Regions from separate parts of the Wenzhouxiangella sp. YN9 genome, predicted to be linked through region 1. Evidence: predicted binding sites of a transcription regulator. Region 1 holds the regulator's gene; the other holds the start of a gene.
The links. Region 1 encodes FliA, which starts transcription of late flagellar genes. Its sites were predicted from a motif close to GCTAAAGTTNNNNNNNNNNCNGCCGATA; they were not measured.
Positions count from the first base shown of each region.

Region 2: ACEWQ0_RS05970 (DUF5610 domain-containing protein) is a predicted target of FliA. The motif match lies at 10,387-10,414, and genes of this name have one in related genera.

Region 1 is NZ_JBJNIP010000100.1:66,233-81,058, reverse strand. Features, by position in the region: gene fliR (flagellar biosynthetic protein FliR) at 1-189, shown strand, start outside; gene flhB (flagellar biosynthesis protein FlhB) at 196-1,317, shown strand; gene flhA (flagellar biosynthesis protein FlhA) at 1,381-3,462, shown strand; gene flhF (flagellar biosynthesis protein FlhF) at 3,512-4,894, shown strand; gene ACEWQ0_RS08860 (MinD/ParA family protein) at 4,887-5,777, shown strand; gene ACEWQ0_RS08855 (RNA polymerase sigma factor FliA) at 5,774-6,487, shown strand; gene ACEWQ0_RS08850 (chemotaxis response regulator CheY) at 6,520-6,912, shown strand; gene ACEWQ0_RS08845 (protein phosphatase CheZ) at 6,909-7,631, shown strand; gene ACEWQ0_RS08840 (chemotaxis protein CheA) at 7,643-9,742, shown strand; gene ACEWQ0_RS08835 (flagellar motor protein) at 9,743-10,483, shown strand; gene motD (flagellar motor protein MotD) at 10,495-11,406, shown strand; gene ACEWQ0_RS08825 (ParA family protein) at 11,403-12,203, shown strand; gene ACEWQ0_RS08820 (hypothetical protein) at 12,200-12,898, shown strand; gene ACEWQ0_RS08815 (chemotaxis protein CheW) at 12,939-13,451, shown strand; gene ACEWQ0_RS08810 (hypothetical protein) at 13,444-13,692, shown strand; gene ACEWQ0_RS08805 (putative bifunctional diguanylate cyclase/phosphodiesterase) at 13,716-14,826, opposite strand, start outside.
Region 2 is NZ_JBJNIP010000086.1:68,971-83,796, reverse strand. Features, by position in the region: gene ACEWQ0_RS06005 (prenyltransferase) at 1-1,008, shown strand, start outside; gene ACEWQ0_RS06000 (mechanosensitive ion channel family protein) at 1,069-2,172, shown strand; gene ACEWQ0_RS05995 (trimeric intracellular cation channel family protein) at 2,246-2,869, shown strand; gene ACEWQ0_RS05990 (NRAMP family divalent metal transporter) at 2,900-4,198, opposite strand; gene ACEWQ0_RS05985 (mechanosensitive ion channel family protein) at 4,212-6,524, opposite strand; gene ACEWQ0_RS05980 (zinc-dependent metalloprotease) at 6,676-9,036, shown strand; gene ACEWQ0_RS05975 (GGDEF domain-containing protein) at 9,025-10,293, opposite strand; gene ACEWQ0_RS05970 (DUF5610 domain-containing protein) at 10,448-10,990, shown strand; TPP riboswitch at 11,067-11,165, shown strand; gene thiM (hydroxyethylthiazole kinase) at 11,155-11,955, shown strand; gene thiD (bifunctional hydroxymethylpyrimidine kinase/phosphomethylpyrimidine kinase) at 11,974-12,783, shown strand; gene ACEWQ0_RS05955 (TenA family protein) at 12,786-13,451, shown strand; gene ACEWQ0_RS05950 (iron-sulfur cluster assembly scaffold protein) at 13,475-13,918, opposite strand; gene ACEWQ0_RS05945 (helical membrane plugin domain-containing protein) at 13,933-14,373, opposite strand; gene ACEWQ0_RS05940 (NAD(P)/FAD-dependent oxidoreductase) at 14,373-14,826, opposite strand, start outside.

The DNA.
Region 1 (14,826 bases):
TTGATCGTCAATCTCAGCATTGGCGTGATCAGCCGCGCGGCCCCCAGCCTGAATCTGTTCGCCGTCGGTTTTCCGATGACGATGCTCACCGGCTTCGTGATTCTGATGGCCACGCTGCCGGCCCTGGCCAATACGCTGGCGGCGCTGCTCGATCACGCCTTTGCTGCGGTTTACGATCTTTGGGGGTAGGCGGGTATGGCCGAGCAGGACGAGCAGCAGGAACGCACTGAACAACCGACGCCGAAACGGCTCAAGGACGCCCGCGACAAAGGGCAGGTGCCGCGCTCGCGCGAGCTGACCATGACGCTGGTGATGCTGGTGGGATCCGGCTTTCTTCTGCTTTCGGGTGGCTGGGCCGCCGAGCGCGTCATGGGCGTGCTCGAAACCGGCTTTACCGTTGAGCGTGCGCGGCTGTTCGACGAAGCCTTCATGACCGAATACCTGGGTGAGCAGATCGCCTCCGGGCTGGCCACGGTGGCGCCCCTGCTGGGCGTGCTGCTGGTCACCGCGCTGCTGGCGCCGGCGACGCTCGGCGGCTGGGTGTTCAGCGGCAAGGCCCTGGCGCCGAAGTTCGAACGTCTCAATCCCGGCAAGGGCCTCAAGCGAGTGTTCGGCCCCAAGGGGTTGATGGAGCTGGCCAAGGCCATGGGCAAGTTTGCCGTGGTGGCGCTGGCCGCCGGTCTTTTCATCCGCCACGCCATCGCCCACCTGATGGCGCTGCCTTCAATGGGGGTGCAGGCGGGCATGGCCGCGAGCGTGCAGCTGATCGGCCTGGCCCTGATGACCCTCAGCGCCACCCTGATTGTGATTGCGCTGGTGGACGTGCCGTTTCAGCTGCACAGTCACCACAAGCAGCTGCGCATGACGCGCAAGGAAGTCAAGGACGAAATGAAGGAGACCGACGGCAATCCGGAGGTCAAGGGCAAACGCCGCAGCATGCAGCAGGAGCTGGCCAGTCAGCGCATGATGGAAGCCGTGCCCGAGGCAGACGTGGTGGTGACCAACCCGACGCACTTTGCCGTGGCCCTGCGCTATGAAACCGAGCGCATGGCGGCCCCGGTGGTGGTCGCCAGCGGGGCCGATCATCTGGCGCTGGCGATTCGGCGCAAGGCCGAGGAAGCCGGCGTGCCGCGCATCGAGGCCCCGCCGCTGGCGCGCGCGCTTTACCGTCATGCCGACGTCGGGCAGCCGATTCCTCCGGCGCTCTACGTAGCGGTTGCCGAAGTGCTCAGCTGGGTCTACCGGGTGCAACGTGAGCCCGGCGGCGAGAGGCTGCCGGCGCCCAATCCCGAGGTGGATGAAACGCTGTCGCAGTAGCGAGGGCTGGCCCGCATTTTGCATCACTGAGGGCATGAACAGAGAAAACGGGGAAAATTCGTGATGAACCGGGCTGCCATCATGCCCGCCCTGCAGCGTGCCGGCGCCCTCGGTCTGGGCGCACCCCTGCTGGTGCTGGTATTGCTGGCGATGGTGGTGCTGCCGCTGCCGGCGCTGATGCTGGATGTGCTGTTCACATTCAATATCACGCTTTCCATTGCCGTCATCCTGGGCGTGCTCTACATCATGCGGCCGCTCGACTTCGGCGTTTTTCCGACGGTGCTGCTGTTCGGTACGCTGCTGCGGCTGGTGCTCAACATTGCGTCGACCCGCGTGGTCCTGCTCGAAGGTCATACCGGAACGGATGCGGCCGGTCAGGTCATTCAGGCTTTTGGCGAGTTTGTCATCGGCGGCAACTATGCGGTCGGGCTGGTGGTTTTCACCATTCTGGTGGTGATCAACTTCGTGGTGGTCACCAAGGGTGCCACGCGCGTTTCGGAAGTCAGTGCCCGCTTCACGCTCGACGCCATGCCGGGCAAGCAGATGGCCATCGATGCCGACCTCAATGCCGGCATCATTTCGCAGGAAGAGGCGCGCGAGCGGCGCGAGGAGATCCGTCAGGAAACCGACTTCTACGGCGCCATGGATGGCTCGAGCAAGTTCGTGCGTGGTGACGCCATCGCCGGCATCCTGATCCTGTTCATCAATATCATCGGCGGCCTGCTGATCGGCATCGCCCAGCACGGCATGTCGCTTCGCAACGCAGTCGAGGTCTACACCCTGCTGACCATCGGCGACGGTCTGGTGGCGCAGATTCCGTCGCTTTTGCTGTCGACCGCGGTGGCGGTCATCGTCACCCGGATGTCGCGCTCGCAGGATATGAACAAGGCGGTGCTCGATCAGGTGTTCGGGCAGCCCCGCGTTCTCGCCCTTACCGCTGGTGTACTAGCAGCCATGGGGCTGGTGCCGGGTATGCCCAACCTGGCGTTCCTGAGCCTGGCAGGCATTGCCGGCGGCGCCGCCTGGCTGCGGCACCGCAAGCGCGTTGAGACCGCGGCGGCCAGCCAGCGATCGGCGCAGCGCGAGGCCGAGACGCAGCCCGAGCAGCCGCGTGAGCTGCAGTGGGAAGACGTCGCCCAGGTCGATCCGATTGGCCTGGAGGTAGGGTATCGCCTGGTGCCGCTGGTCGACGCCCGCCAGGGCGGCGAGCTGATGAACCGCATCAAGGGGGTGCGCAAGAAGCTGTCGCAGTCCATGGGCTTTCTGGTGCCGCCGGTACATATTCGCGACAACCTGGAGTTGGCGCCCACCCGCTATCGGCTGACGCTGTTCGGCGTGGTGGCCGCCGAGGGCGAGGTCCATCCCGACCGCGAACTGGCCATCGACCCCGGCGGCGTCAGCTCGCGGCTGCAGGGTACCGAAACCCGGGATCCGGCCTTCGGCATGCCGGCGGTCTGGGTGGAGCCCAGTGTTCGCGAGCACGCACAGACACTGGGCTACACCGTGGCCGATGCGTCCACGGTGATCGCCACGCATCTGAGCCATGTGCTCAAGCAGCGCGCACACGAATTGCTGGGTCATCAGGAAGTGCAGCAGCTGCTGGACGTGCTCGCCAGGAGTGCGCCCAAGCTGGTCGAGGATCTGACGCCCAAGACGCTGCCGCTGGCCGTGGTGGTGCGCGTGATGCAGCGCCTGCTGGCCGAGAAGGTGCCGGTGCGCAACGTGCGTGCCATCTGCGAAACCCTGGTCGAGCACGGCGCGCGTACGCAGGATCCTGATGAGCTGTTGGCCGAGGTGCGGCAGACGCTGGGGCGACAGATCGTTCAGGAGATCAACGGGCTGGGCGAGCAGATGTCGGTCATGACGCTGGCGCCGGAGCTGGAACAGCTTTTGCAGGATGTGGTGCAGCAGGGTGATTCCGGGGTCGTGGAGCCCGGACTGGCGGAAAAGCTGCAGGAAGCGCTGCAGTCGAGCACCCGACAGCAGGAGGCCAGGGGAGAACCCGCCATCCTGCTGGTACCGCCAAGAATTCGCAACATGCTGTCACGTTTCGCCCGACAGGCCGTACCGGGCCTGCACGTGCTCTCGCACGGCGAGATTCCAGAAGACAAGCAGCTGCGGCTGATCGGTCAGGTTTCGCGTTGATGCCAGGCCGGGGCCGTCTGAACAAGTGCAGCAGGAGAGACAGGACGCCATGAAGATCAAGCGCTACGTTGCCGACGATATGCGACAGGCACTCAAGCTGGTGCGCGACGAGCAGGGACCCGATGCGGTCATTCTCTCGACCCGGCATCTTGATGAAGGCCTGGAGCTGATTGCCGCGGTGGACTACGACGAGACTCTGGTCGAGTACGCCATGGGCCGCGGCGCCGGCCGCGGAAACGAAAAGCGCCGCCAGACGCGGGACACCTGGCAGTACGAGCCGCCGGGTCAGGATGCGCCTGAGCCCGACCCGTCGGCGCCGGATCAGGTCAGCCTCAGCTCCGAGCTGGCAGTCGAGGACGCGCCGCAGGATGTCGTCGAACTGTCTGGCCAGGCGCAATCGCGGGCCGCTGCCGGCGACGGCGCCGCGGCTCCCGGCGCGGCGCCGCGGCAGCAGAATGCGGCTGCTGACGCGGTACCGGCTGCCGCCGTGTCGGAATCTTCACTGGTGGGCATGCGGCGTGAGATCAACGTGCTCAAGCGCATGCTCGAGACTCAGATTTCCAGCCTTGCCTGGAACGACATGTCGCGTAGGAACCCGCTGCGCGCCGCGGTGCTGCGCGATCTGATCCGCATGGGCCTGGCGCCGGATCTGGCCCAGGACCTGGCCAGCAAGGCGCCGGTCAGGGAAGGTGACAGCGCGGCCACCTGGCGCGGCGCCCTGGGCCTGCTGGCGCGGCGCATGAAATTCTTTGAAACCGACCCGCTGGCCGCCGGCGGGGTAGTGGCTCTGGTCGGACCCACGGGGGTGGGCAAGACCACCACCATTGCCAAGCTGGCCGCCCGCTACGCGCTCAAGAACGGGCTCGAAAAGATGGCACTGATCAGCGCCGATGACTATCGCATCGGCGCCCAGGAACAGCTGTTCATTTACGGCCGGCAGCTCAACGTGCCGGTCTATGTTGCCCGCAACGCCGACGAGCTGCGGCAGCGCGTCGAGCGGCTCTCGCATGCCGATCTGATCATGGTGGATACCGCCGGGGTCAGTCAGCGTGATACCCGCCTGGTGCGGGCGCTGGAGTCGCTGCAAATGGAAGGCCGGCCGGTTTCCTCCTACCTGGTGCTGGCCGCCAATGCGCAGATGGAATCGATTGACGAAGCGGTGGCCGCGTTTTCGCGCATGCCGCTGGCCGGCGGCATCGTCACCAAGATCGACGAGGCGGCCAGCCTGGGCGGCATGCTGTCGGTACTGGCGCGTTACAGGCTGCCGGTGGCCTGGTCGGCCGACGGCCAGGAAGTGCCCGAGAATCTGCGGCGGGCGAGTGCCCGCCATCTGATCAGCCAGGCTGTCAGCCTGATGAAAAAATCGCGTGCCGGCCGTGAAGATCACGCCCTGGCGCGCCACATTGCCGAAGCGAGGTATGCCAATGCTTGAAGGGGGAAGAAATCAGGCGGCCGGGCTGGAAGGGGTGAGCGCGAAAGGCTCGCGTCAGCCGGTTCAGGTCATCGCCGTGGCGTCCGGCAAGGGTGGAGTGGGCAAGACCAATGTGTCGGTCAACCTGGCTGCCGCCCAGGCGCGGCGTGGCCGCAAGGTGTGGCTTCTGGACGCCGATCTGGGGCTGGCCAATATCGATGTCCTGCTGGGCCTGAGTCCGCGGCGCAACCTTTCGCATGTGCTTGCGGGGGAATGCGATCTCGAAGACATCATCGTCGACGGGCCAGCCGGCATCCGCATCATTCCCGCCGCCTCGGGGGTGCAGGACATGACAACCCTGCCGCCGGAGGCCTGCGGCGGTCTGATCAGCGCCTTTTCCGAGGTCACCGGCAGCGCCGACCTGCTGATTGTCGATACCGCCGCCGGCATCAGCTCGGCGGTCACGCTGTTCGCCCGCGCCGCGCATCAGGCATTGATCGTGGTCTGTGACGAACCGGCTTCCCTGACCGACGCCTACGCGTTGATCAAGGTGCTCTCCCGCGATTACGGCATCGAGCGCGCCCAGGTGCTGTCCAACATGGTCCGCAGCGCCGCTGAAGGACGCGCGCTCTACCGCAAGCTGGCGCGCGTGGCCGATCGTTACCTCGACATCACGCTGCACTACGCCGGGCACGTCCCGCACGATGACTTCCTGCGTCGGGCACTGCAGCAACAGCAGCCCGTAGTCACGGCTTTTCCGGGCTGCCGCGCCACCGAGGCATTCAAGAATCTGGCCGAACAGGCCGATACATGGGGTGTGCCATCGGGTGCCGGCGGCCATCTCGAGTTCTTTCTTGAGCGCGTGGTGGGTGCCGAGCCCGGGCAGGCGGAGGCCGCGCGATGAACGCCACGGCCGAGTATGAAGCAGTGCGCAGCCTCTCCAGCGAGGACCTGGTGGAGCAGTATGCCGATCTGGTCCGGCGGATTGCCTATCACCTGGCCGGCCGTCTGCCGGCCAGCGTCGAAGTGGCCGATCTCATTCAGGCCGGGATGCTCGGCCTGATCGAGGCTGCCGGCCGTTACACCGGCAGCCGGGGCGCGCGTTTCGAGACCTATGCCGGCATCCGGATTCGCGGCGCCATGCTCGATGAGCTGCGCAAGACCGACTGGACGCCGCGCTCGGTACACCGCCGGGTGCGCGAGATGGTCGAGGCCATCCGGCAGCTGGAAATTCGCCTGGGTCGGCGCCCGCGCGATATCGATATTGCCGCGCAGATGGGCGTCAGCCTGGACGAGTACCACGACATTGCCCGTGAGGCGGTTTTCTGCCGGATGCTGAGCACCGAGGACCTCTCGCCGGTCGACAGTGATTCGGGGGTGGTGGCCGACAAGACGCAATCACCCGAGGGTGAGCTGCAGGAGGACGCCGCGCAGGCGGCCCTGACCGAGGCGATCGCAGCGCTGCCGGCAAGGGAACAACTGGTGATGAACATGTATTACGACGACGAGCTCAACCTCAAGGAAATCGGCGCAGTGCTGGAGGTGAGCGAGTCGCGCGTCTGTCAGCTGCATGGCCAGGCGCTGGCCAGGCTCAGGGCGCGCTTGTCGGACTGACGGATAAACGACACAGCAACGGAGACGCTACGTTGGACAAGAACATGCAAATTCTGGTCGTGGACGATTTTTCCACGATGCGGAGAATCGTCAAGAATCAGTTGCGCGAGCTCGGTTTCGGCAACGTCACCGAAGCCGATGACGGGCGCACGGCCCTGCAGGTGCTCAAATCCAGGCGCATTGATTTTGTGGTTACCGACTGGAACATGCCGGATGTGAGCGGGCTGGAGCTGCTCAAGGCCATTCGCGCCGACGACGCGCTCAAAGCGCTGCCGGTGTTGATGGTCACGGCTGAAGCCAACCGCAGCCAGATCATCGAGGCCGCCGAGGCCGGCGTGAACGGCTATGTGGTCAAGCCGTTTGCCGCCGAAACCCTCAAGGACAAGATTCAGCGCGTGTTCGAGCGCCTGGGGGCGTCGACATGAACAGCGGCAGCGACGATCGCAGACCGGCGGATTATCTGCCCACCATCGAGGCGCTGGCCGCGGCCGCGCGCGGTAACGACGAGGCCATTTTCTACGCCAGCCTGGACGAGCTGACCGCCATGCGCGAGACCAGCCTGTTCCAGGATATCGGGCGGCTGACGCGCCAGTTGCACGAAGCCCTCAACAGCTTTCAGGTCGACGCGCGCGTGGAGACGCTGGCCAGCGAGGAAATACCCGACGCTCAAAGCCGGCTCGATGAAGTGATTCACATGACCGAAGCGTCGGCTCACAAGACCATGGACCTGATCGAGGAGACCATGCCGCTGGCCGAACGTCTGACCGAGGACAGCACGCGCCTGGTGGGCGACTGGCAGCGCTTTCGCGCCCGCGAGATGGCCGCCGACGAATTTCGCAGCCTGGTACGCGAGACCGAGGAGTTTCTCGACAGCTCCGGCCACACCTCCGGTGAGATTCGCAAGCGGCTTTCACAGATGCTGATGGCCCAGGATTTTCAGGACCTGTCGGGGCAGGCCATTCGCAAGGTCATCGAGCTGGTCAAGGAAGTCGAGAGCACGCTCGTCAACATGATTCGTCTGTCGGGCAGGCAGTCCGGCGAAACGGGGGCGACGGCAGACCAGTCCGGCAGAAAGCACGAGGAAGAAGACCGGGTGACCAGCCAGGACGAAGTGGATGACGTTCTCTCGAGCCTGGGCTTCTAGCAGGTGAGATCATGAGCTTTCAGTTCGACGACAGTATTCGCGACGACTATCTCAACGAGGCCGGGGAACTGGTCGAGCAGTTGGGTGAGCAGCTCGTCGAACTGGAGCGGCGGCCGCGCGACAAGGCGCTGCTCGATACCGTTTTTCGCGCCTTTCATACCGTCAAGGGGGGTGCCGGCTTTCTCGATATCGAACCACTGGTGACCCTGTGTCATTGTGCCGAGGAAGTGTTCGATGCGCTCAGACGTCAGGAGCTGGAAATGCGCACCGAGATCATGGATTCGGTGCTGCACTCGCTCGATGAGGTGGTGGCCATGCTGGCGGCCATGCGCGACGGTCAGGAACCGGCCCCGGCGCCGCCCGCACTGCTTGATCAGCTGCGCGGGTTCGTGCACGAAAAAGCAGCCACTGCAACAACAGCGCCCCGCGCGCAGGATGATCGCAGCGGCGACATTACCGACGATGAGTTCGAGGCCATGCTGGCCCAGGCAGGCGCGGCCGCCGAACCGCCTCCGGCGGCGCAGGGCGAGACGGCTGCGGGCTTGCCGGAATCGGCACAGTCGAGCGCGGACGCGTCGCCGAGCGACGATATCACCGACGAGGAATTCGAAGCCCTGCTCGACGAGTTGCACGGTGAAGCCGCCCCCGGCGGCGATGATGCAGCCGATACCGGCGAGGTGGAGCTCGGCAGCGCGCCCGAGGATGCTGACGGGTCTGATGAAATCACCGAAGAGGAGTTCGAGGCGATTCTCGATCAGGTGGCCCGCGAGTCCGGCGGCACCGACTCGGCGGCGAGTATGCCGCAGGCGCAGGGCGCCGAATCGCCCGAGCCTGCGAGCGCTGCGGAAGACCCGGCAAGCCCACCGGCAGCGGCCCCAACGGCCCAGCGATCGGCGCCGCCGGCCGAGGCCGCGCCTGCCCGGTCGGCCGCGCCTGCGCCGGTGGAGTCGACCGTTCGGGTGGATGTCGCCCGGCTGGATCGCGTCATGAACCTGGTCGGTGAGCTGGTGCTGGTGCGCAACCGGCTCAGCAATCTGGGCGAGCAGCTCAAGCATGAAGAACTGCAGAGCACGGTGGCCAACCTCGATCTGGTGACCTCCGATCTGCAGATGGGGGTGATGCAAACGCGCATGCAGCCGATTCGCAAGGTGTTTTCGCGCTTTCCGCGCCTGGCGCGGGATATGGCCCGGTCGCTCGACAAGGAAATCGAGCTGACCCTGCACGGCGAGGATACCGATCTGGACAAGAATCTGGTGGAAGCGCTCGCCGATCCGCTGGTCCATCTGGTGCGCAACGCCATGGATCACGGCATCGAAACGCCGGAGGTTCGCGCGGCTGCCGGCAAGCCGCGCACCGGTCGGGTCGAGCTCAGTGCCGAACAGGAGGGCGATCACATTGTCATTCGCATCAGTGACGATGGCGCGGGCATCGACGCCGAGGGGCTGCGCGACAAGGCCGTCAGCCGTGGCTTGATCACCGCCGAGGCGGCCGCAAGGCTGAACCGTCGCGAGTGTCTCGATCTGATGATGTTGCCGGGGCTGTCCAGCCGCGAGGAAGTCTCCAATATTTCCGGCCGTGGCGTCGGCATGGACGTGGTCAAGACCCGCATCAGTGAACTCAACGGCAACGTCGAGATCGAGTCCGAGCGTGGAAAGGGTTCCACCTTCAAGGTTCAGGTGCCGCTGACCCTGGCCATTCTGCCGGCGCTGATGGTGCGGCTGCGTCAGCGTCGCTTCGCTTTTCCCCTGTCGCATGTGGTCGAGGTGTTCTTTCTCGATCCCGGGGCGGTGCGTCAGGTCGAAGGGCGCGATGTCATCATGGTGCGGGGCAAGCCGCTGCCGCTGGTTTTTCTTGGTGATTTCATGGAGCTGGCCGACGACGGCCCGGCGAGCGAGCGCGGTTACGTGGTGGTGCTGCAGGTCGGCAGCGACAAGATCGGCTATGTCACCGACGAGGTGCTGGGCCAGGAAGAGGTTGTCATCAAGCCGCTTGGCGCGCTGCTGCACGGGCTGCCGGGCTTTGCCGGTGCCACCATTACCGGCGATGGCCATATTGCCCTGATCATCGACATCAACGGCTTGATGAAGCGCTTTGCCCCCGGGGAGGCCTGAATGGATATTCTCAGTGCAATCGGTCTGTTTCTGGCGCTGGTGGCAATTGTTGGAGGTTCGATCCTCAAGGGCAGCGGGCTGGCGGCGCTGTGGTCGGCCGCGGCTTTCGTGATCGTGATTGTCGGCACCGTTGCCGCCACCCTGCTGCAGACACCGATGGACGTGATGAAGCGCGCGCTCGGCATCGTTGTCTGGGTGCTGCGCCCGCCGTCGGTCGAGTCCGAACCGATGCTGGAAAAGATTCTCGAGTGGAGCCAGACCGCTCGCAAGGAAGGGCTGCTCGGGCTCGAGCCCAGCGTCGAGCTGGAGACCGATCCTTTTATCAGCAAGGCGCTGCAGCTGGTGGTTGACGGCAGCGAACCGGAAACGATCCGCAGCATCATGGATGTCGATATCGGCACCCGGGAAGACGCCGACACCCGCGCCGCCAGGGTCTTCGAGGCAATGGGCATCTATGCGCCCACGCTCGGCATCATTGGCGCGGTGATGGGGCTGATTGCAGTCATGCAGAACCTTGCCGATCCTTCCAAGCTGGGTTCGGGCATTGCCGTGGCGTTTGTGGCCACCATTTACGGCATCGGCTCGGCCAATCTGTTCTTCCTGCCGGTGGCCGGCAAGCTCAAGGGCCTGATCGGCCGCCAGACTCAGCTGCGCGAGATGATCGTCGAAGGCGTGATTTCCATTGCCGAGGGGGAGAACCCGCGCAATATCGAGACCAAGCTCAAGGGCTTTGTCCAGTAAGGGGGGCATGCATGGCGCGCAAGAACAGGAAGGAAGACCACCTCAATCACGAAGCCTGGGCGATTCCCTATGCCGACCTGATGACGCTGCTGCTGGCTTTTTTCGTTGTGATGTATGCCATTTCCTCGGTCAACGAAGGCAAGTATCGAGTGCTTTCCGAGTCGCTGGTGGCCGCCTTCAGCGGGGCGCCCAAGAGCATGAAGCCGATTCAGCTGGGTGAAAACAAGGCCACCACTGCCGGCGAGGGGCGCCTGAACGTCGAGCCGCGCAGTATCACCGACCCCGGCATCCTGCAGATGCCCATGGAGTCGATGCAGACACAGCCCAATGCGCCAACCACGGCCTCTGAGCTGGATACCCGTGCGCGCGAGCTCGAGGCGCGCCTGAACGTGATGGCCGACGAGATACGCCAGGCGCTCAGCGACCTGATCGAGATGGATCTGGTGCGCGTTCGTCAGACGCCTTTCTGGCTCGAAGTGGAGGTCAAGACCGACATCCTGTTTCCGACCGGTGTTGCACAGATTTCCGAATCGGCCCGGCCGACGCTACGGCGCCTGGGCGGTATTCTCGAGCCTTTTTCCAATCCGGTTCGTGTGGAAGGACATACCGACAACGTGCCGATCAAGACCAGTCGGTTTCCCTCCAACTGGGAGTTGTCAGCGGCGCGCGCAGCCAGCGTGGTTCGACTGCTGCAGAGTACCGGCATCGAGCCGATCCGCCTGGCGGCCATCGGCCTGGGTGAGCATCGTCCGGCCGGCGACAACGCCACCGAAGAGGGCCGCAACCGAAACCGCCGGGTCGTGATCGTGGTTCTCGCCGACGATCAGCTCCCGGAGCAGTTCGCCCAGGACAGTGATTCAGGCGAGCCGACGCAATCGCAAGACCAGGGCGCCGAAAGTTCCGGCGCGGAGAGTGCATTATGAAAACCTGGGCAGTCGCCAACCAGAAAGGCGGCGTGGGCAAGACGACAACGACGGTCAGCCTGGCCGGCTGGCTGATCAAGGCCGGGCATTCGGTACTGGTCGCCGATCTGGATCCGCATGCCTCGCTGACCGGGTACTTCGGTTTTGACCCCGAGGCCCTGGAATGGAGCATCTATGATCTGTTTTCCGGCGACGACAGCCCCGCCGTTGAGCGCCTGATCCTCGAGACTTCGCAGCAGGGGCTCAGCCTGTTGCCGGCCGCTCCTGCCATGGCGACGCTCGACCGCCAGCTGGGTACCCGCCAGGGGCAAGGGCTGGTACTGGCCACGGCACTGAAGGGGCTGCGCGATCGTTTTGACTGCGTGCTGCTCGATTGTCCGCCGACGCTGGGCGTGCTGATGATCAACGCCCTGGCGGCTGCGGGTCTGGTGATCGTGCCGACGCAAACGGAATATCTCGCGCTCAATGGCCTCGATCGAATGCAGCGCACGCTGAAAATGGTCAACAAGGCACGCCCTGAGCCGCTGCCGCACATTGTCGTTCCCACCATTTTTGATCGGCGCACGCGCGCGTCCATTCAGGTGCTGCGCCAGCTGCGCGAGGAATATGCAAGCCATCTGTGGGGCGAAGCCATTCCGGTCGATACCCAGTTTCGCGAGGCCAGCAAGGCCGGCGTGCCACTGCCGCAGATGGATGCGAACAGTCGCGGTGCACAGGCGTTTCGGCGGCTGTTGCGCCATATCGAGCGGCTGGATGCGCGCGCCGATGACGGCGTCGGAATGCGGAGGACGGGATGAGCGACCGTGGTTCCAGGCGTCATCTGGTCGCCTCCTCGCAGGCGGTGCAGGACTATCTCGATCAGTTGTTCGGGCAGGTGCGCGAGCGTGGCGGGCAGGACGATTCCGACGCGCCGGCCGCCGCAGAACGGCCGGATTCGCCGACGCCCGGAGCGCGGGGTTCGCAGGCATCGGGTCCGGGTGCGGCCCGGCCGGAGAAGGCCCGGCCCGCGCCAGCGGAGAACGGCAATCACGACGCGCTGGATGCGCTCGATGAGCCGGACGATGATCTGGCGGGGCTGGACGACGGACGCACCTTTTATCTTTTCGAGGTGGCCGGACTGACGCTGGCCATTCCGCAGGCGCGTTTTGAAAGTGAAATCGCGGTGCCCGAGATCATGACCCCACCGCTGGGGCATGACTGGCGCCGGATCGCCGAAACGCCCTCTGGGCCGCTGATCGTGGTCGATACCGCCGCTTTGATTCTTGATCAGCATGACCGCGGTTTTCCCGACGATCGGGTCACGCATCTGATCGTGCTCGACAGCGGCAACTGGGCACTGGCGGCTCATGGTCCGGGCGTGCGCGAGCCCATTGCCCTGGATCAGGTTCACTGGCGCAGCACGTCCGGCCGGCGCCCCTGGCTGGCGGGTACGCATTCGGCCCGCGGCTGTGCGCTGCTCGATCTCGACGAGATCGGCCGCATGGCGCTTTGAGAACGGCGCGGCGACTGCAGCAACAGGAGATGGAAACATCATGAGCATCAATATCGAACAATTGCGGGCGGCACAGACCGAGGGCGCGGGAACGGATCGTGCCCACTGGGACGAGTGGCTGCAGTTCTCGCTGGGACAACAGCAATACGGTCTCAACGTGCTGCAGATACGCGAGATCATCTGCGCCACTGAAATCACGCCGGTGCCGGGGGCGCCACGGCATGTGCTGGGCATCATCAACGTGCGCGGTTCGATCATCACGGTTGTGGACACTCGCCAGCGGTTGGCGCTGCCGCTGCGCGAGATGCGTGACAGCGACTGGATTCTGGTGATGGATGTCGACGGACAATCGATCGGTTTGCTGGTGGATGAGGTATCCGAGGTCATCGATGTGGACCCGCGCCGGATCGAGTCGATGCATACCAATGACTCCGCCACCGACGCGCGCCACGTCAACGGCGTGCTGTCTCATCAAGACGGCATGCTGGTGCTGCTCGATGCCGCCAGTGTGGTGGGCCTGAAGGACGGTGTCTCCGGTGCGCGCCGTGGTTGAGCGACTGCGACGGCTGCAGCCGCTGCATCCCGCCCGCCCGGTCAAGCGGCGACAGCAGCCGCCGGGCGGGGAGCATCAGGATGACGACCGGCACGACAATGAAACCGGCAGTCAATCCGAAGTGGATGAGCGCGATGACCGTCAGCCGCCGGAGCCACCGCAAACCGATGATGATGCCCCCATCGGTGGCCGCAAGGGCGGGCAGGTGGATGAATACGCCGCGCCTGCCAACCCCGGGTAATATTAACCGGGGTTGGCGCCGGCTCAATAAGACGACTCTTCGGCCGTTGGCATGGCAATCACGGCTGCCGGGTCGTGCTCCGGCTCGTTGGCTGCCCACTGCCTGATCGAGGGCATGGTCGGGTCCGGGCGGCCGATGAAGAATCCCTGAGCAGAATCCACGCCAAGCTCTTCGAGCCACCTGAGCGTTTCCAGATCTTCGACGAACTCGGCCACCGTGTTCTTGCCCAGCCGTCGTGAGATGTCAGCCATGGAGCGCACCAGCTTGCGGTCGATATGGTCATTGGTCAGGTTGGCGATGAAGCTGCCGTCGATCTTGACGGTGTCGACCGGAAACTGCTTGAGGTGAGCGTAGCTGTTGAAGCCGGCGCCGAAGTCGTCGAGCGCGAAGCGACAGCCCAGGTCGCGCAGTTGCTGCACCATCTTGCGCGTCTCTTCCAGATTGCCGATGGCAGCGGTCTCGGTGATTTCAAAGGTGATTCTCGAGGGGTCGCCCTTGATCTGTTCGAGCTTGCGCTTGAAGAAGGGAACCAGGCTGGCGTCGTTGAATGCCTTGCCCGAGAGGTTGACGTTGAGGCGAATCGGCTCGCTCGAGCCCGCCAGCACCTGCAGCGCCTGCGAGACCACCCAGCGGTCGATGTCGTGAATCAGGCCGGTTTCCTCAGCCACGGTAATGAACTCCGCCGGCGCCATCAGGCGGCCGTCTTCGCCGAGCATGCGCAGCAGCACTTCATATTGTTCAATGCGCCCGGTGCGGATATCGAGCACCGGCTGGAAGACCAGCCGGAAGCGTTCTTCGCTGAGCGCTTCGCGAATCATCGGTACCCAGTGCAGTGCGCGCCGCTCGCTGACCAGCGCACGATCCTGCTCGTTATAGACATGCACGGCGTTGCCGTGCTGGCTCTTGGCCACGAAGCAGGCCTGGTAGGCGTGAGTCAGGGCTTCGTCGGGAAGGGTATCGTGCGCCGGCGACAGCATGGCAATGCCGATACTGGCCGTGAGCGGGTAGAAGTGCGCGGTATCCAGAAAGCGGGCCTCGGTCAGCCGCTTGCGCAGTTTTTCGCCGGTGTCGATCGCCTGTGCCTGGCTGCAGTCGCGAAGCAGAACGGCAAACTCGTCGGAGCCGGAGCGCGCG
Region 2 (14,826 bases), on a different contig from region 1:
ATCGACAGCCAGGCGGACTGGGACCGCCTGGACTGGTTGTCTCGCTGGCTGATCGCAACCCGCTCGGCGGTCACCATGATCACGTTCTATTCCTGCGCCGTCGGCGGGCTGCTGGCCTGGCGCTATCTGCATGAAAGCGCCGGCACGGCCGGGGTGTTCATGAGTTTGTTGACGTGGGTGATCGTCACGCTCGGTCTTTTCATTGCCCATGGTGCCAACAACCTGCTCAACGACTACACCGACTACACGCGCGGCATCGACGAAGGCAACTATTTTCGCACCCAGTATGCTAGCCACCCGCTGGCCCAGGGCTTCTGGAGCCGGCGCACGCAGCTGGTCTGGTTCTGGCTGACCGGGCTGGTGGCCGCACTGGCCGGCGTTTACGCGCTCTTCTACACCGATTTTTCCGCGCCGGTGTGGTGGCTGTTCGGCTTCGGCGCGCTGGTGCTCCTGTTTTATACCTACCCGCTGAAGAACCTGGCGCTGGGCGAGTTTTCCATATTCCTCATCTGGGGGCCGCTGATGATCGGCGGCGTGTACTACGTTCTGACCGCGCACTGGAGCTGGCTGGTGATTCTGGCCAGTTTGCCCATTGGTCTGGTGGTGGCCGCGGTCAATGTCGGCAAGCACACCGACAAGCGCAGCGACGATGTCGAAAGAGGCATGCGCACCCTGCCGGTCGTCATCGGCGAGAGGACCTCGCGCCATCTCACCATGACCATGATCGTGCTGGCCTACGCCATTGTCGCTTTCCTGGTTTTCGGCCTGCCGTTCTTCACGCCGGTCATGCTGCTGGTGCTTGTGGCCATCCGGCCGGCCGTCCCCGCACTGCGGCGGCTGTCGCGGCCGCGGCCGGCCGAAAAACCGGCAGACTATCCGGCCGCCGTGTGGCCGCGCTGGTACTCTACCGTCTGTTTCGTGCACGACAAGGCGTTCAGCAACTGGTTCGTCATCGGGCTGCTGGCCGATACGCTGATCCGCGTTTTCGTTCCCGGCTTCTGGCGCTGATGGTGATCCGCGTTCGTGTCGGATCAACAGATTCCGGATCTTGAATGAAGGAGCTTTTGTATGGATTTACTGGAGTCGATAACGAAATTCGTAGCCAGCGACTCCTGGTGGTTCTTTCCGCTTGCCCTGGTAGTGGCCGTGCTCGTGGTCAGCCAGGTAGTGCGCTGGGTGCTGATGTTTCTGTGGAAGAGGGACAGGCCGGAAAAGAAAGTCTGGCGCAGCGCCATATTCCGCGCCTCCGAGATGCCCTTGCGCGCGGCGGTGTGGCTGTTCGGGATCATGATTGCCCTGCGGCACTATTTTCCGCCAGACAGTGGTTATCCGGTCATGGATCAGGTGGCCCCGCCGGCGCAAAGCGTGTTGTTCATCCTCCTGGTCGGCTGGTTTCTGTTCCGCCTGATCGATCGGGTCGAGGACAACTATTTCAAGCGCGCCAGTGTTCAGGGTACGCACGTCGATCGTACCGCTGCTACAGCGGTCAAGAAGCTGTCCACTATCGTCGTGTTTCTGATGGTTGCCCTGGCCATCGTGCAGGCGCTGGGCATGTCCATTGCCGGGCTGCTTGCGTTTGGCGGCGCGGCCGGTATTGCCGTCGGGTTTGCGGCGCAGAACCTGGTGTCCAACCTGTTTGGTGGCCTGACCGTGTTTGCCAGCCGAATTTTCAAGCTCGATGAAGACATCATCCTCAAGGATGCCGGTCTGGCGGGCACGGTGGTCCACATTGGCTGGCGCTCGACCACTATCGAGGAGTGGGACGGCAAGCGTATTTACGTACCCAATGCCATCTTCAACACCCATAGCCTGGTCAATCACTCCCGTCTCACTCACCGTACGCTCTCGCAGGATATCCTGTTGAGTTACAGCGACTACGACAAGATCAGCGAAGTCGTGGAAGAAGGCAACAAACTGCTGGCCTCGCGTGATGATCTCGAGTATTTCGTTTTCCGTTTCAGCGGGTTTGGAGACCATGCCCTCAAGCTCAACATCTATGCCTGGGTACGTTCCGTTCCGGGCGGCGGCTTCGTACCCTACGCGGCCTTCGCCGAAGCCCAGGAAGAAATTCTGATGGGCATTGCCGACATTGCCTATAAAAAGGGCTGTGACGTGCTTCCGCTCAACCACGTATGGATCAAGGAGGCTCCGAAGCTGGCGGCTGAGGGCTGACCTGCCTTGTTTCCGGGGCCGGTCCGTGGCTGGCCCCGGCAGGTAACCACCGGCCGCCCCGGCGCTTTTGTCCATGCCTGATCAATTCCTGTTTCATCTGATCGATCTGGCCGGCACCTTCGCGTTTGCCATCAGCGGGGCACTGGCCGCGCAGCGCAAGAATCTCGATCTGTTCGGCATTCTGGCCGTTGCCTATGTCACCGCCTGCGGCGGCGGCATCATTCGCGACGTGCTCATCGGCGCTGTGCCGCCGGCCGGTCTGATGGAGTGGCGCTATCTGGCCACTGCCATGATCGCCGCGGTGATCACTATCGTTGCCTACCGGCGGGTGGAAAAACTGACTAATCCGGTGCGTCTGTTTGACGCCATGGGTCTGGCGCTGTTTGCGGTCTATGGCGCGCACAAGGCGCTGCTGCTCGGGCACAACGCCGAGGTGGCGATCATTGTCGGCATGGTGACCGCCATCGGTGGCGGCATGCTGCGCGACGTGCTGCTCAACCGGGTGTCGCTGGTGCTGCAGCAGGAGGAGCTGTATGCCACGGTGGCCTTCCTTACCGCCAGCCTGGCCGTATATGGCCATTACCTGGGCTGGTCCACCTTCTGGAGTGCCTGGCTGCCGATTGTCGCCGGCTTTGTCTTTCGCTGGGTTTCACTGCGGCGCAAATGGGTGCTGCCGACCTTCAATCGGAAAGATTAGCCGGGGATTGACGAGGGGGAACGCATCGATTCAGGGCCTCAGGCGCGATCGCAGATACTTGCCGGCCAGCGCAAGGGTTGCCAAGCCGAGGACGATGCCGAAAACGAGCACCAGCGCTGTCAGCAGGTTGATGTTGCCGGTCGCCTTGCTGCGCAGAAAATTGAAGGCCAGCGTTGCGGAAAGGGCAAACAGCGCGATCCCGCCCAGGCTTGCGAGAATCGGGTTGCCTTGCGGCACAGCGCGCGAGTTCAACAGATACAGGACCACTGCAATGGCGAAGGGTGTGCCCACGGTGCCCAGCGCGAGCACGAGCACGAGCTGGCCCAGAACCTCGCCGCCGATGAATGCACCCAGAGAAGAGAGCAGCGCAAAGCCCGCCAGCAGTCCGCGGTAGCGGTCATCGGTCACGGACGTGCCCCAGCCGAGCTTGTCGGCAATGAGCAGGGGCGGGACGAGGGTGTTCCCGCCCAGCGTCGAGAGTGCGGCACCGCCGAGCCCCAGAAGGAACAGCCACTGGGCAGCGGGCCCGAGCAGCGGGCCGAGCGCCTGGGCCGCACTCAGGGCCGTCAACTGCGGATCCGTGAGCACGCTGGCTGCAACGAGAAAGATCGCAACGCTGTAGATGCCGAAAGCAACGAGCATGGAGGCTCCGATGTCGAAGCTTGCCAGCCTGTAGTCGCGCCGGGTCCAGCCGCGGGCACGCATGGTGTAGGAGTGCATCGTGATCAGCGTGATATGAACGGCGCCGCCAAGGATTCCGGCGGCGACAACCGCGCTGCCGGCCGGGAGTGATGGAATGAGTCCGGCTGCGGCACGGCTGATATCGATGGGCGCAACGAACAACGAGGCGACGAAGGCGGTGACGACTCCGATCACGAGGATCTTGGCAACCAGCTCGATGAAGCCATAGCCGCGACCGGCAAGGCCGAAGGCCAGAACCAGCGCCCAGCCAATGCCCCAGACGCGGGCATCGATGCCGGTTATCGTCGCCGACACGGCGGCAACGGTTTTCATGATGACGAGCTGGGCCGTACCGGCGGCGATGACGACGTCAGCCACCAGCAGCCAGGCCCACCACTTGCCGAGCACGCTTTCCACGACACTGACGATACCGCGCTCGGTGAGAAGGCCCAGACGCATTGCCAGGTACTGCGCCAGTGCCCCGGCGAATGCCGAAAGGACGACTACCCACAGGAGCGAATAGCCGTACCCCGCACCGCCGGTTATCAGGCTCGCCATCGATGCCGGGCCGGCGGCGATGGCGCCGGCAACCCATGCTGGCCCCATTCGCTGGAAATAGCGTGCGATCGGGATTCGGCGTGCTGTCACCGACCGGGTTGGTTCATTCACTTGAATGCGGCGAGCCGTCGTTCGGCCCGTTGTCGCCGGAGGAGTCGATGGAGTTGCCCGGGTCGACGTAGTCGTCGCGGGCGCTGCGAGATGCCCTCCTGCCTTCGTCACGGTGGTATTGCGCACCGCCCCTGGCGGTCATGTCGATGCTCAGCCTGGGGGCGCCCAGCTGCATCGACTGCGCCTCCATGCGCCGTTTGAGCAGCAGGTTGAAAGCCCGCGATACGTTCCATTGATATTCCGGCGCGGTATACAGGCGCATGCGCAGTATCGGGCAGCCGTCTTCGAAGCTGTGAATATCCTGAATTTCGAGCGGCGACCGGATCAAGTGACCGACCCTGGGATCGCGGCGCAGTTCATCGGCGGTTTCCTGCATCAACGTGATGGCGTCATCGATGAGCATGTCGTGGGGAATGCGGATCTTCATCAGGGCAACGCCGAACTGCCGCGACATGTTGTGGATCGAATCGATGCGGCTGAAGGTGATGATGTGCACGATGGCGTCGAGGTCCCTGAGCTTCACGGTGCGCAGGTTGATGCCTTCGACCGTTCCCATGTGGCCGTTGATTTCGACGAAATCACCCACCGCCAGAGAATCCTCGATGAGGATGAAGATGCCGGTGATGAGGTCCTGTACCAGCGTTTGCGCGCCGAACCCGACCGCCAGTCCGATCACGCCCGCACCGGCAAGCAGCGGCGTGACGTTCACGCCCAGATTGGCCAGGCCAACGACGCCGGCGATCACCAGAATGGTGAAAAACACCACGTTTCTGAGCATGGGCGTGATCGTCTGGACCCGCACGGTGTTCATGCGTCGTCCCCGCGGCCCAGCGCCGCCGCGCAGCGCGCGCTCTATGGCGGCGTCGGCAAAGATCCAGGCGAGCCAGGCGAGCAGAACCGTCAGGCCCAGGCCCAGCAGTGCCTGGCCGATGCGCGTGCTGATCTCACCCTGGTCGCCGATCCCCAGCAGGGAGAGCTCCCAGGTTCGCAGCGACAGTTCGATGAACACCGCCCAGGCCACGAATTGCGCCACCGCATAGCCCAGGCGCTCCAGTCGCTTGAGATACGTCGCGCGCAGCGGACGGGCGGCTGCGCGTTCGCTCTGGCGGCTCAGCGCTGCAGACACAAACAGAGTGACGATCAGTAAAACGGCGCAGATGACGGCGCGCGCCAGGGTCGCGTTTGCTTCGCCGCCGGTCAGCACCGTGGCCGTGATCGAGGCGCCGATCAGCAGCAGGGTGGGGATATGCCAGACCCGTGCGAACAGGCCAACCAGGTCGCGCAGTGTGCCGCCGTGCCGGCGCTTGCTGTAGCGGCGATTGCGGATCAGATGCATCACCGGCCGCCGGACCCGCAGCACCAGAAAGCCGCAAAGCAGCCCGGCCAGCACGCTTGCCAGAACCGCCAGCCAGTCCGCCAGCGCAGAACCCAGTAGCGCGGTCAGCCGATCACCGTTGACCGCGTCGCCGAACGCCACCAGGGCGCCGATGACAAACAGCCACTTGAACGCAATGCGGTGCAGCACGGCGATGGCTATGCGCCGATGCCCGCGCGTGAACGGGGCGACCATGATGTCAAAGACCGTGGCCAGAAGGTAGCCGCACATGCCGGTATAGGCCACCACAAGCGCAGTGACGCGGACCGCCGTGTGCCCCTCGACGCCTCGCAGCGTAAAGAGCAGGGCGGCGAAGGCAAGCACCCACGGCAACACCCTGCGTAGAAAATGGGCTGCCAGCATCCAGATGCGGGGTTTCGGCGACGGCTGCAGCGCCCAGCCCAGCCTCCTGAACAGCGCCCGCCCGCTCCATGCGAGCAGGCTCAGCAAGGCCAGCCACGCGGCTACAAGCCCGGCTGCCTCGGCAGCGTTGCGGGAAAGGTCGACGCGGCTTTCCGAGTTCAACAGCCGCGCGGCGTCGGCAGCGGCCTCCCGCGTTCGCCGGGCCCAGATATCAAGCACCGAATCGCCGGCTTTCGCCCGTGCGCCGAGATCTTCGAAGGAGTCGGCGAGTGCGCCCAGCAAGCCCTCGCGCTGTTCCGCCGCGCTCGCCGGAACCTCTTCGCCGGCCTCGATCGCAGCACGAAGCGACTTCAGCTGCTCGAGCAGTTGCGCGCGGCGGGCGTCGTTTTCGAGCGTGCCGATGACCTCATCCAGCGATTGCTGCAGTTCCTGTGGGTCTGCCTCGTCTTCGGTCGCTGGCTGTGCTTCGCCGGCACCGGCCAGCGGGAGCCCCTGCGCGGGGCCTGCAACCGGAAACAGCACGGCCAGGCCGAGCAGCAGCAGCAGGCAGTACTTTTTCAACGGCACTTCAACAAACATCTTGATCCAGCATGAATGGATAGCCACAGCATGCCAGTCTGAGGTCTCGAGGTGGCAAAGCCAACTGGCTTTGATGCCGGGTCAATAGTGGTAGGCTGATGGCCCGTTTGTAGTTCATCCATGACAGGTGAGACCCGCCATGCGCGCAGTTGTTCTGATCTTCACGGTATTGCTGTTCTCTCCGCTCTGGGCGGCCGGAGTCAAGGAGTTCACCCAGGGCATGCAGCATCATCAGGGATATTTCGATTTCTACTACCACGGCGAGGAAGACAAGGTCTACCTGCTGGTCGACAAGCTCGACAAGCCTTTCATTTTTCAGAGCAGCCTGCCAAGAGGTATCGGCTCCAACGACATCGGGCTGGATCGGGGCCAGCAGGGCGCGACCCGGCTGGTGCAGTTCGAAAAGTTTGGCAACAAGGTCCTGCTCAACCAGCTCAACACCTACTATCGCGCCGATTCCGACAACCGTGCCGAGCAGCAAAGCGTGGACGAAGCGTTTGCCCAGTCTGTGCTCGCCGGCCTGCCGGTGGTTGCCAGCAGCGACGATGCGGTACTGGTTGATTACACCGAGTTTCTGTTGTCCGACATCCACAGGGTTGCCCAGCGCCTTGATGAGGCCGGGCAGGGCAGTTTTTCACTCGACGCCAGCCGCAGCGGCGTGTTCTTGCAGCGCAGCAAGGCTTTCCCCCGCAACACCGAGCTGGAGGCGCTGGTGACCTTTGCCGGCAGTGATGTCGGAGGTTTTGTCAAACAGGTCACGCCCGAGCCGACGGCGGTCTCCGTGCACCTGCATCATTCTCTTGTCGCCCTGCCGGCGCAAGGCTACGAACCAAGGCCATTTCACCCTTATTCGGGCTATTGGAAAGTCGAGTACATGGATTATGCGGCCGCGATTGACGAGCCCATGGTCAAGCGCCTGCTGCCGCGCCATCGATTGGTCAAGAAGAACCCCGATGCCAGGGTCAGTGAAGCGGTCGAGCCGATCGTGTTCTACCTAGATCCGGGCGCGCCCGAGCCCGTGCGCACTGCCCTGCATGACGGCGCCATGTGGTGGAACAAGGCCTTTGAGGAGATCGGGTACAAGAATGCCTTTCAGGTCAAGCCGTTACCGGACGATGCCGACCCCATGGATGTTCGTTACAACGTCATCCAGTGGGTGCACCGCGCCACTCGTGGGTGGTCTTATGGCACCTCGATTACCGACCCGCGCACCGGCGAAATCATCAAGGGTCACGTCACCCTGGGCTCCCTGCGGGTGCGTCAGGATTTCCTGATCGCCAATGGCCTGACCGGGCCGTTTGATGGCACCGCGGACACCGACAGGCAGCAGGACATGGCGTTGGCAAGAATACGCCAGCTTTCCGCTCACGAGGTCGGGCACACGCTGGGGCTGATACACAACTTTGCGGCCAGCGCCAACGGGCGCGCCTCGGTGATGGATTATCCTCATCCCCTGGTCGAGATCGAAGACGGCCGGATTGTCTTGAGCAATGCCTATCGTGAAGGCCTTGGCGAATGGGATCGTTATGCCATTGCCATGGGCTATGCTGATCTTGCCGAGCCAGAAAAGGCAATGGCGGAGCGTGTGGCCAACGCCAAATCCCGGGGTCTGGAGTACATGGCCGACCGCGACGCGCGGCCGGCCGGTGGCGCCAGCGCGATTGGCCACCTCTGGGACAATGGAGAAGATCCTGTGGCCGAGCTTGAGCGCTTGTCTGAAGTGCGCGAGCTGGCGCTGCAGAACTTCGGGCTCGATCACATCGCCGACAATCAGCCCCTGTCTTCCCTGCACGAAGCGCTGGTGCCAATCTACCTGCTGCATCGTTATCAAGTGGAAGCAGTCGCCAAGCAGATTGGCGGGGTGCATTACGAATATGAGCTCAAGGGTGACCACGACCGCCCCAGGGGAGTCCGGCCGGTATCAGCCGACCGGCAGCGAGCCGCGATGGATGCCCTGCTGCAGACCATCCGGCCGGAATATCTGACCCTCCCAGAAACCGTACTGCACCTGATTACGCCCAAGGCCTATGGCGACAGTGAAGGGCGCGAAAGTTTCAAGTCGCGTACCGGTTTGACCTTCGATCCGGTGTCGGCAGCCGAGGCCGCCGCCAACAACACCCTGAAGCTGCTGCTGCATCCGCAGCGGCTCAATCGCCTTGCGCGCATGTCAGCCACCGGCGGTACCCGTGAGGTGTATGAAAAGCTGATGGCGAGCACCTTCAAGCTCGAGCCGCAGCAGCACGCCCAGCGGCAGATACATCACCGGATTCTGCACGTGGTGGTCTACCGCTGGATCGATGCAATGAACAACCCGGGGCTGGCGCCGGAAGTACGCGCACAGATGGCGGCCGACCTGTCGGATCTGGAAGCCTGGCTGGATGCGCATGACGACAGTGCGCAGCATCGCTACCTGCAGCAGCAGATAGCGCGCTATCGTGACGACGGCGAGTGGGCGCCGGCATTCGAGCCGGTGCCGCTGCCGCCGGGTTCACCGATCTGAGCGCGCAGCCGGCCGTCCGGGCGGACAATCGTGTTCCGGGGTCGTGCGCTGGTGATCAGGTGTCGGTTTGTTGATGGGCACGATGGCTGCGCTGGCGCACTGCACATCCGCCTCGGTGAGCGGCTGCGGGTCGTGGCAGACCTGGTTGCGCCCCTTTCCCTTGGCCGCATACAGTAGCTGATCCACGCGCTGGTGAGCTGACTTGAGGGGCACGCTGGAGTCGAACTCCGCAACGCCCAAACTGGCGGTGCAGCGGAGGTCGGGCGCAATGTCCTGCATCGCTGCTGCCGCCACGCTCTGGCGCAGTCTTTCGGCAATCTTGTGCGCCTTGTCGATGCCGGTGTCGGGCAAAAAAACGAGAAACTCCTCGCCGCCGTAGCGGGCGGCCTCGTCGGCTTCGCGAGTGCTGCCCGAAATCAGCGCCGCGACGCGCTCCAGCACCCGATCGCCGACGAGGTGGCCCCAGCGGTCGTTGATGCTCTTGAAGCGGTCGATGTCGATCGAGATCAGGGAGTAGCAAGCGCAGCGGCCACGTGCGAACTCCGCCTTGGCGTTGAAGCTGGCGCGGTTGTCAAGCCGGGTCAGCGGGTCGATCGAGGCCCTGTGCTCGGCCATCTGCAGGCGTCGGGAGGCGTGCACGAGCAGCAGTGCCAGCGCAAAGACGACGATGAACACATTCCAGGCGATTTGGGTCGACACCCAGAACGGCGTCCTGTCAAAACCGTAGCGTGATGCATCGGTGCCGACCGTCAGAAAGGTTCGGGGCAGCAGGCTCAGGGCAAAAATGGATACGCACAGAAACAGAAAGCGTTCGGGGCCGCTGCCGCGAGTCAACAGCGCCCGGGCGTGCCAGCATGCCAGCAGGAAGATGACGGTAAGGTAAGTCTGGATGCCGTAGATGCGGCCAATGCTGTTGAAGCTCTGCGCCGTATGAAAATACCTCAGGGCCAGAAAAGCCAGCGTCAGTCCGATTGCGACCGACCATGAAGGCGTGCCTGCGCCCACGCGGACCAGCGCTTGGTAAAAGCCCAGAGCAGCAATGGCATAGGCCACGCCGGTCAGCATGGCGTTGGTTTCCGCGTTGCCGGGAAGGAGCAGTATCTGCAGGAAGATTCCGACCGCAAAAGCAATATAGGCCGCGGCGGCGGGCAAGAAGTAGTTGGCCTTTCTGGTCGCCGCGGCGATCAGAAAGAACAGGCCGATGACCAGGGCGATGATGGGGTGGGCCAGGGCCGCAAGATGTTCGGAAGCGAGCATGCTTGTATCATAACCTGTCGGGTATCAGGCACTGCCTGCATGACCCCGGCCGCCGGTTCGGCAGCAGGCGCGACAGCCTGCCTTGCCGGCCCGGCTCAAGTTTTCACGCTTGCCGCCGCTACAGCGGGCTGGAATCCCTGCCGGAGACATCGCCATGAAAATACCAGCCTTCAGCAAAGCATCGCCCACCGGGGCGCAGCCCAAGGGGGGGCAGCCGGGTCGTGGCGGGGTCAACACCCCGTTTGGCAAGGGCGTGGCCGGCTCAGCGCAGGCAGCGCGTCTGAGCTCGGGTGACAATCCGCTCGCGCTGACCTACAGGACGGCTCTGGAAAGCCTCAACGACGTGCTCGCGCCGGAGCTGGGGCCGAACGCCATTCAGCAGGCCTACGACTCCGGGCTGGACGTTTCGCCGGAGGCAACCGCCAAGCGTATCGTCTCCCAGAGCACGGGGTTTTTTCAGGCCTATCAGAAACAGCATCCGGACAAGGATGCGGCAACCGCCGCAAAGGACTTTGTCGAGCTGATCGGCCAGGGGATCGAGCGTGGATTTGCCGAGGCCCGCGAGATCCTCAGCGGCCTCGATGTGCTTCAGGGCGAGGTGGCCGCCAATATCGACAGGACTTATGATCTTGTGCAGGAAGGTCTGAAGAGCTTTCTGGACAGTGCCTTGAGCGCTTCCGCGGAGGCCTCGGCGTGACGCTGCGGCCGTGCCGGCGGTTTTTCCATCCGGAGTGACCCACCGCGAGCCGATCTGTTAAGCTGTTCGCAGTAATTGATGTGACTTGGGGTGCCGACCTGACCGTCGGCTGAGATTACACCCATTGAACCTGCTCTAGTTCGCACTAGCGAAGGGATAGTCCAGTGACATTATCGCCCTCCGATATCGATGCTCGGCTGACGGCCGTGCGTGATGCCTCGCCTCTGGTGCAGTGCATTGCCAATGCGGTCGTCTTGAATCATCTCGCCAATACCCTGCTTGCTCTGGGTTGTGCCCCGGCGATGGTGGACATTCCCGAAGAGGCCGGTGCTTTCGCCCGCACGGCTGCTGCCCTGCTGATCAATCTCGGCACGCCCTATGCCGAGCCGCGCGCCGCCGCGCTGGAGGCGGTGGCCTCGGCCACCGACGCCGGCGTTCCCTGGGTGCTGGACCCGGTGGCGGTTGGCAGTCTGCCGGTAAGAACCCGCCTGGCGCGTGAGCTGTTGCGGCATCAACCTGCCGTCATTCGCGGCAACCCCTCTGAAGTCATGGCGCTGGCCGGCAGCGGCCGCGGCGGGCGCGGAACCGACACCCTGGCCACTGCCGACGATGCCCGGCAAGCTGCGCAGGATCTGGCGCAGCGCCATCAGGCCGTGGTGGCTGTCTCCGGCGAAACCGACCTGGTAACCGACGGCGTGACCGATCTCCGCGTGCGCAACGGTCACCCGTGGCTGACCCGCATCACCGGCGGCGGCTGTGCCCTGGGCGCGACCGTTGCGGCCTTTGTCGCCCTGGATTCCAGCCAGCCGTTCAAGGCAGTCGCGGCTGCCGTCGCCGCCTATGCCATTGCCGCCGAACAAGCGGCCGCGCATGCGGCCGGCCCGGGCAGCTTCAAGCCGGCTTTTGTGGACGCCTTGCACAATCTGCATCAGGCCACGATTGCAGCGCGTCTGAATATGTCCTGACCAAGGAGGTAGTCCGACGTGAAACGAATCTTGAGCATTGCCGGCACCGACCCCACCGGTGGTGCCGGCGTTCAGGCCGACCTGAAATCCATAGCCGCGCTGGGTGGCTACGGCATGTGCGTGGTCACCGCGCTGGTGGCCCAGAACACCCACGGCGTGCGTCGCATCCATACGCCGCCCACCGACTTTCTGCGCGCGCAGCTCGAGGCGGTCAGCGACGATGTGACCATCGACGCGGTCAAGATCGGCATGCTCGGCAATGCAGCCACGATCACGGAAGTGCGGCGCTGGCTGCAGGCCGTCAGGCCGCCGGTGGTCGTCCTCGATCCGGTCATGGTGGCCACCAGTGGCGATCGCCTGCTGGAGCAGCGGGCCGAAGACGCCGTGCGCGAGCTGCTGAACCAGGCCGACATGGTGACGCCCAATCTGTCCGAGCTTGCGCTGCTGGTCGACGAACCCGTGGCCGCCGGCCGGGAAGACGCGCTGGCGCAGGGCCAGCGCTTGATGGCGCGACACCACACCGGCGTGATCGTCAAGGGCGGGCATCTGGCGGGCCAGTCCTGTCCCGATGCCCTGCTGCTGCCGGGGGCGGACCCGGTGGAGTTGGCCACGCCGCGAATCGAGACCCGCAACACCCACGGCACCGGCTGTTCACTGTCATCGGGGCTGGCGACATTGCGGGCCCGAAGCGGTGACTGGGCCGTGGCATTCGAGCAGACCAAACACTGGCTGCAGGGCGCGCTGGCGCATGCCGACGAGCTGGAAGTCGGCAGCGGCCACGGCCCGATTCATCATTTTCACTCACTTTACGCAAAGGCAGGAATATGAACATGACGCAAAGCGCTGGCGCCACAAACCCGACCGGGCTCGAGCCCGCCGGGCCCCATACCGCCAAGCTGTGGGCGGATGCCGCCGAAATGAACGCTGAAATTGCCCGGCTGGATTTCATTCAGGGCCTGGGTGAGGGCACGCTCCCAAAGACCGTGTTTGATTACTATCTGGCCCAGGATGCGGCCTACCTGCGGCAGTACTCGCGCGCGCTTGCCCGCGCCAGCCAGCTGGCCACGACCCGGCGGGCGCAAGCCTTCTGGGCACAGGCGGCAAACGATGCCATCGTTGCCGAAATGGAGCTGCACGACGGCTTTCTGGCGACGGATGCAGCCATCGAAATCGACGATACCACCCGTGCCTACACCAACCACCTTCTGGCGGTGGCAGGCACCGGCAGCTACGCTGAAGTGGCCGCCGCCGTGCTGCCCTGTTTCTGGGTTTATCTGGATGTGGGCCTGCGACTGTATCAGCAGCGCGGCCCTGATCACCCCTACGGTGCCTGGCTGGACACCTATGCCGACCAGAGTTTCGCCGACGGCACTGTCGCGGCGATTGCCGCCACCGAGGACGCGCTCGCCGCGGCGTCACAGCATGAATACGAAGCCGCCACCGATGCCTTTCACTACGCGGTGAAAATGGAGCGCGACTTCTTCAACCGCAGCTGAGCGCAATCCGGCCGCAGCGAGGGTTACGCTGCGGCCAGCTCACTGAAAGCTTCAGCCGCCGTCTCGAAAGGCAGCAGTACGGAGTTGTGGCGAGCCGGAAAGGGGATGGCGGCCGCGAGGATTTCAAGGCTTTGCCAGTGGGCATCGAACTCGGCCGGCTTGCCGGCGAGCAGGTCGGCCAGGGCGGTATGCGCCCGGGCCACCTGATCGGCGTTCTGGCCCGGCCCGGCGTCAACGAGGATGGCTGTTGCTGCCATGCCCAGGCTGCAGGCGCGGGCGCGATAGCCGACGCGCTCGATGCGCTCGCCGTCGAAGTCGAAGTCGAGCGTGACCATGCTGCCGCAGATCTTGCTGCGCCGGGTCACGCTGATCTGCGGCGCCTCAATGCGGCGGTCGGCGCGCACTCGCGCCGACAGCTCGCGTATCTTGCGCTGGTAGAGCGCGGCAACTTCTTCGTCGGTCGCCATGGTTTGTCGGCGGCTCAGTCGGGACGCATCTGGCGGCCGAAGACGGCCGCAAAGCGCAGCAGAAAGTGCAGCCCGCGCCGCACGTCCTCGTCCTTGGCCGCACGCAGCAGGCCCAGGCGCGAGGGCGGTTCGGCTTGTGAAACCTCGTTGGCAGCATAGCGCGCGGCGTTGCCGGTAGCCCACAGTCCGCTGACGAGATTCTCGTAATTGGCCGCCAGCTTGTTGACCATCTCCTCGTCGGCCAGATCGACCATGTCCGAGGTCCACGAAAGCAGGTCGACCACGTTGTGCAGGCGCCGGCCCTGGAGCAGCGGAGCGAGCTTTTCAACCAGCTCGTTCAGCCCTTCCTGGGTGGCGGCATCAAGTGCGGGTGCCTGCGCCTGGCCGTTGGTACCGGCTGCGGCTGTTTGCTGCCCGCTGTCGGCATGCTTGTCCATATCGCTCTTGTCGTTCATTAAACCATCCCTCGGGCCACTGCCCAGTAGACACCGCGGTTGAAAGCCTTGCGCGAGAGCCCGCCAAGCTTGGTCGGCGGGGTCGGCTGAACATCGATGTCGTAGTCGTACCAAAGCGGCATGCCTGCCTCGAGGCCCATCTGGGCGATGGCCTGCACGCGGCCGTCGTAGCTGGCAATGTTGCGGCCGTAGCGCAGGTCGCCGGCGATGTTGTCGGCAATGACCGGGCTCTGGTTGTGGCATGAGCCGCCGGCCTTGCTGATCGGCAGGTCGACGGTGTCGCCCATCACAAAGGCATTGTCGAAACCCTCCAGCTGCATGGTTTCGCGGTTGGTCGGCAGCCAGCCTTCGTTGTTGGGCGCTTCGGAGATGCCGCTGTCGAGCACCGCGTCGACGGCGCGAATCGGCGGCGTGGCCATGAGCAGGTCGAAGTTCTCTTCTTCGCCTTCCTCG